Linked DNA regions of Haloactinospora alba. The protein of the gene in region 1 interacts with the protein of each later gene in a pairwise test. Links are inferred from orthologs where the notes say so. Each region holds a gene or a part of one and is shown on either strand. Other genes may lie near its edges.

Region 1 (3,094 bases):
CTGGCTGGTGGACGGTGCCGGGGTGCGGATCGCCGAACGGGAGGAGGAGCCTTCCGACTACCCGCTGGCGCGCATCACGGGAGAGGTCAGGGGTAACCCGGGCCTCTCCGTGGCGGCCGGTATCACCGAGCACCTTTCCGACCCCGTGCTCGGGAGAGTCACGGGCATCGAGGCGGAGGAGCCCGACAACGTGGTCGTGCTCCTGGACAGCGGTGCTCGTGTGGTGTGGGGAGACGGGGAGCGGACGCGGGAGAAGAGCGAGGTTCTGGCGATCCTGTTGCGCGAGCGGCCTCCGAACGAGGATCGCGAGTACGACGTCAGCGCTCCGGACACGGCGGTCGTTTCCTGACTCCCTCCGAGGCGGCTCGGGGGCGTGACCGATCGCGCGTGACGGGGGAACAGCCGCGACGCGCCGAGGCCGCGCATCGCCTTGGAAACGTGCGCCCCGTTAGGCTAAGCGCGTGGTTGGTTGCCCGTCGGCATCCTGCAACTTACTGTCGAAGAACGCAGCCCCTGATTGACATGACTATGAACCCTGCAACGGGCGAGGTGGGCGGGGCCGGCAGCCTGGAGCTGGCGGGGCGGTACCCACTCTTGTAGGGAGCCGGGCTGGTGGTTGACCAGTCCGGAAAAGCCCGGACGTAGCACTGTAGAACCGGAAAAGCTGGCTGACTCGCTCCTGTGCGAGGCACACGATCGTGCTGGAACGGGACGGTGCGGCTGGCAGAAGCGAGCGGAAAGGCCCCTCGTCGTGGCAGCACCGCAGAACTACCTCGCGGTCATCAAAGTCGTCGGTATCGGCGGCGGTGGTGTCAACGCCGTGAATCGGATGATCGAAGAGGGACTTAAGGGCGTCGAGTTCATCGCCATCAACACCGACGCTCAGGCGCTGCTGATGAGCGACGCCGACGTCAAGCTCGACGTCGGCCGCGAGCTCACGCGCGGATTGGGCGCCGGGGCCAACCCGGATGTGGGACGAAAGGCGGCCGAGGACCACCGCGAGGAGATCGAGGAGGTCCTCAAAGGGGCCGACATGGTTTTTGTCACCGCTGGGGAGGGTGGTGGCACCGGCACGGGCGGCGCTCCCGTGGTTGCCGATATAGCCCGGTCGTTGGACGCCCTCACGATCGGTGTGGTGACCCGGCCCTTCAGTTTCGAAGGTAAGCGCAGAGCGACCCAGGCGGAGTCCGGGATAGCGACACTGCGCGAAGAGGTCGACACCCTGATCGTGATTCCCAACGACCGCCTACTGTCCATCTCTGACCGGCAAGTGAGCGTGCTGGACGCGTTCAAAGCAGCCGACCAGGTGCTGCTTTCCGGTGTGCAGGGCATTACCGACCTGATCACCACACCCGGACTGATCAACCTGGACTTCGCTGACGTGAAATCCGTCATGTCGGGTGCGGGGTCGGCACTCATGGGGATCGGCTCGGCGCGGGGGGACGATCGCGCTGTGGCCGCGGCCGAGATGGCGATCTCCTCGCCCCTGCTGGAAGCCAGTATCGATGGTGCCCACGGGGTGCTCCTGTCCATCCAGGGCGGTTCCGACCTGGGCTTGTTCGAGATCAACGAGGCAGCACAGCTCGTTGCGAACTCGGCCGCTCCCGACGCCAACATCATCTTCGGCGCTGTGATCGACGACGCGCTCGGGGACGAGGTGCGCGTCACCGTCATCGCTGCCGGGTTCGACGAGCCGAGTGTCGAATCGGGACCCGAGTCCACCGCGGCAGCGCTCACCGCGGAACCGTCCGTACCGCAGCGTGGCGAGTCCGCCGAGTCGAAACCGTCATCGGTGACGGCCCAGACCACCCAGACCGGGCCGGAGAGAAAAACGGAGCGCGCCCCGGAGCCGGCTGCCGAACAGCCGGTGCGTAGCCCCGCCCCGGAACCGGTGCGGGAGGAGCCTCCCCGCGCCCAGGTCCCCTCCGAGCCCGAGCCGGAGCCCAGGCGGCCCGAGCCCGAGGTCAGGCGGTCCGAGCCCGAGCCCAGGCGGCCAGAACCGGAATCCAGGCGGCCCGAGCCCGAGCCCCGGAGGGAGGAGAACCAGGCCTCCGCCGCGGCGCGGGTGGAGGAGGAGACCGACACGGAGCCTGCTCCTGAGGAGGAGGGGAACCGCGGCCGCAACATCCAGTCGGTCAGCGACAGCGAGAGCACCCAACTCCGCAGCACCGGTACGGAGAGCCAGCTTCCGCGTTCGGGAGCCTCCGGTGGGGAGGTCTCCTCCCCCCGGCGCAGAGTGGTGTTCGACGATCCCGACGATCTGGACGTCCCGGACTTCCTCAAGTAGTCCCTTCCCGCAGGGGCGGTATGCCCTGCGGGAACGTAACGCACAGGGTACCGGCCTCCTCCGAGGCCGGTACCCTGTTTGCTGTCCCCTCCCCACACAGCCAGGAAGAGCAGCGTCGGTTGATGAGTGCCGTGTTCCAGTTGGGCCCCGGAGTGGCTGCCGGTTTCACTCGACGGTATGACGGCGGGGTGAGCGCTGCTCCGTTCGATACGCTCAACCTCAGTTCGGGGGTGTCCGACGACCACACGGCTGTGGAGCGCAACCGGCAGGACGCGGCCGCCCGGCTGGGGTTCGACAGCGGTCGTGTGGTCTGGATGGACCAGGTGCACGGTGCTGATGTCGCGGTGGTGACAGCACCCGGTGTGGCGCCACGGGTCGACGGGATCGTCACCACCCGCGACGATCTCGTCCTGGCAGCGCTGGCTGCGGACTGTCTGCCGATCCTCGGGGCGGATCCGGACGCGGGTGTCCTGGGCGCGGCGCACTCCGGGCGCGCCGGAACGCTGGCGGGGATCGCGCCCCGTCTCGTGGAGGCCATGGTCAACCAGGGGGCCAGGGAAAGCCGGATCACGGTGGCCCTCGGCCCGGCGATCTGCGGCCGGTGTTACGAGGTGCCGGAATGGATGCGTGACGAGATGGCCGAACGCCTCCCCCAGGGGGCCGGTCGTACCTCCGTCGGAACGGCCAGTATCGACCTCCGCGCAGCGGTCACCGCCCAGTTCGAGGAGTGCGGGGTGCACAATGTCGTGGTGGATCGGCGCTGCACCCTGGAGGACCCCGACCTTTTCTCGCACCGGCGTACCGGCA
Region 2 (3,140 bases), 1.4 Mb from region 1 along the record:
ACGAGCGGCTGCAAACCTATGTCGAACGCGAGCTGGGGCCGTTGCTGGCCTACGACGACCGGCACGGCAGCGACCTCACCGAGATGCTGCGCTGCTACCTCTCCTCCGGCAGGAACAAGGCGCTGGCCGCCACCACCGCCCACATCTCGCGTCCGGCGTTCTACGAACGGTTGCGGCGGATCTCGCACGTGCTCGGCGTCGACCTGGACTCGGTGGAGACCTGCCTCTCGCTGCACGTGGCCCTGCTGTCCCTGGATTCGGTCCGCGATCACCGGGCGTACTGAACGCGGGGGCTACCATAAAGTACTTTTGGTTCCGTCGTGTGTGGGACACGACACGAGCGACCCGAGAACGCGCTGTTACCCGCGCAGCCCGTGACCATCCCGGAGGACCATGTGACAGAACAGGACGACAGCGCTCCGGCCGTACGGCGGAACCCCTCCTCCAACGTCGCCCTCGACGAGACCGCCAAGCGCATCATCGAGCAGCTGCAGCAGGACGGGCGCCGCTCCTATGCCGCCATGGGCAAGGCCGTGGGGCTGTCCGAGGCCGCCGTGCGCCAACGCGTCCAACGGCTGCTGGAGGCGGGCGTGGTCCAGGTGGTCGGTGTCACCGACCCGATGATGCTGGGGTTCAGCAGGCAGGCCATGATCGGCATCCGGTGCAGCGGCGAACTCGACAAGGTCGCCGACGAGATCGCCGACCTGCCCGGTGTCGAGTACCTGGTGATCACGGCCGGCTCGTTCGACCTGCTGGCTGAGGTGGTCGCCGCCGACGACGACCAGCTTCTGGAGATCCTGGGCCGCCTCCGGTCGGTCGAGAGCGTCACCGAGACCGAGAGTTTCCTGTACCTGAAGCTGCGGAAGCAGACCTACGCGTGGGGGACCCACTGAGGTCGCGCCGGTCGCCGGCCGGGACCGCCCGAAGGCGTCTCGCACGGGCCGGCACCGGTCGGCCGTACCGCCGGGCGGCCCACCGCCGCCCCGGGCGCGGCTCCGCCCCTCGGGCTCACTCCCTCTCGCTGGCGGCGAGCTGGCCGCACGCGCCGTCGATCTCCTGGCCCCGGGTGTCGCGGATCGTCACCGGGACGCCGTGGGACTGCAGCCTGCGCACGAACTCGCGCTCGTCCTCCGGGCGGGAGGCGGTCCACTTCGACCCCGGCGTGGGGTTGAGCGGGATCAGGTTGACGTGGGCAAGGTGGCCGGCGAGCATCTCGCCGAGGAGGTCGGCGCGCCACGCCTGGTCGTTGATGTCGCGGATGAGGGCGTACTCGATGGAGACGCGGCGGCCGGTCGTGTCAGCGTAGCGCCAGGCCGCGTCCAGCGCCTCGGCGACCTTCCACCGGTTGTTGACGGGCACGAGCTCGTCCCGCAGCTCGTCGTCGGGAGCGTGCAGCGAGATCGCCAACCGCACCTGCATGCGTTCCGCGATCATCTTCTCGATCGCCGGAACCAGACCCACGGTCGAGACGGTGACCCCCCGCTGCGAGATGCCCATACCGCCGGGGACAGGGTCGGTCATGCGCCGGATGGAGTCGAGGACGCGCCGGTAGTTGGCCAGCGGCTCGCCCATCCCCATGAAGACGATGTTGCTGATCCGCCCCGGACCGCCGGAGACCTCCCCCCGCTCCAGGTCCCGCGCGACGGAGACGACCTGGTCCACGATCTCCCCGGTGGAGAGGTTGCGCGTGAGACCGTTCTGTCCGGTGGCGCAGAACGGGCAGTTCATCCCGCAGCCCGCCTGCGACGAGACGCACAGGGTGGCGCGGTCGGGGTAGCGCATCAGCACCGACTCGAACATGACCCCGTCGAAGGCGCGCCACAGCGTCTTGCGGGTCATCCCCTCGTCACACGTGACATGACGCACCGGCGTGAGCAGCTCCGGGAGCAGCTCCGCGCCGAGCCGTTCCCGGGAGCCCTCCGGCAGGTCGGTCATCGCCGACGTGTCGGACTCCAGGTGTCCGAAGTAGTGCTGGGCCAGCTGCTTGGCACGGAAGGGTTTCTCCCCCAGCTCCGTCACCGCCGCGCGGCGGTCGTCGGGACTGAGGTCGGCGAGGTGCCGGGGCGGCTGGGCCCGGCGCGGGGCGGCGAAAGTGAGCTCGGCAGGCATGTGGTTCCAACACGGACGGATGACCGCGGACGCGGAGACGATGTCCGCGATACACGGTACTTTGGGTACATAGTCGGCCTTGTCCCGGCCGGGACAGGTTCCGCAGGGAAAAGGCCACTGCCGTTCATCCTATGCGGCGCGTGGGTACCACCGTACGGAACAGCAGAACAGCCGAACAGCCGGGGAGGGACAGTGGCAGCGGCGAGCATCCTCCTCGACGAGTCCAGCCCCTACCGCAGCCGCCGCGTGATCGTCGAACGCGGCCCCGGCGCCACCGCAGCCTACCTCCTCAACGCCCAGGGAAGGATCCGGGTCCCGGTGTGGCTCGCCAACCACGAGCCCGCGCCCGCCACGGGCGACCCCGCGAGCCTGTACCAGGGAGAGGCCCCCCTCATGCCCGCCGCCCACACCAAACATCCCCAGGGCCGCCCGCCGGTGGAGGCCGCGCGGGTACGCGCCGTGTGGTTCGAGGAAGGCGACGGGGTTGCGCTGCTCGAGGACGGGGAGCTCCTGGCCGTCATCCCCGGCTGGGCGGAAGCCGACCGGGGGCTGCCCGGTTACGCGCGCGACGCCGTCGGCCACACCCCCTACGCCTGGGCGCTGGACACCGCCCCCGAACAGCTGCGTTCCCGGGTGTTCCACGCGCGGTCGTACTGGCACTGGCGGTCGACCCCCGACGCGTGGCGCAGCGTGCAACGCGCGGTGTTCAACCACCTCAACCGGACCGTGGGCCCGTCGGGCCACTACTGGGACATCTCGGACGGCTATCCGCCGCTGTTACGCGTCTCGGAACGCCCGCCCACGGAACGGCGCCCCTACACGGTGCTGAGCACGGTGGGAATGTGCGGCCAGCGGATGCCCACCGTGGAGCGGTACCTCGCCGACCCCTCCCCCTACGCGCGGGTCGAGCTCGCGCTGGCCACCACCGGCGAACCGCACCTGGCCGCCCGGATCTTCCGCTGGATCGGCACCTTCCCGTGGCGCGCCGTGACCTGGTTCGGTCCCGGGCACAGTGTGAAATGGCTGGACAA

What was found.
Region 2: the proteins of ftsZ (region 1) and rlmN interact in binary tests that used the Escherichia coli proteins (3 or more experiments, as listed by UniProt). The link is inferred for Haloactinospora alba from one-to-one orthologs.

What each region holds. Positions count from the first base shown.
Region 1 is NZ_VFQC01000001.1:2,077,507-2,080,600, reverse strand. Bases 131-3,019 are described here. They hold ftsZ (cell division protein FtsZ), read left to right. Parts: upstream 131-751; coding sequence 752-2,287; downstream 2,288-3,019. Other genes in these bases: pgeF (peptidoglycan editing factor PgeF), read left to right, coding at 2,410-3,019; FHX37_RS09345 (cell division protein FtsQ/DivIB), read left to right, coding at 131-349. In the rest of the region: more of FHX37_RS09345, read left to right, coding at 1-130; more of pgeF, read left to right, coding at 3,020-3,094. UniProt on the Escherichia coli protein: Essential cell division protein that forms a contractile ring structure (Z ring) at the future cell division site. The regulation of the ring assembly controls the timing and the location of cell division.
Region 2 is NZ_VFQC01000001.1:661,840-664,979, reverse strand. What follows is about bases 60-2,994. They hold rlmN (23S rRNA (adenine(2503)-C(2))-methyltransferase RlmN), read right to left. Parts: upstream 2,110-2,994; coding sequence 1,009-2,109; downstream 60-1,008. Other genes in these bases: FHX37_RS03230 (suppressor of fused domain protein), read left to right, coding at 2,302-2,994; FHX37_RS03240 (Lrp/AsnC family transcriptional regulator), read left to right, coding at 396-893; FHX37_RS03245 (PucR family transcriptional regulator), read left to right, coding at 60-284. Also shown: more of FHX37_RS03245, read left to right, coding at 1-59; more of FHX37_RS03230, read left to right, coding at 2,995-3,140.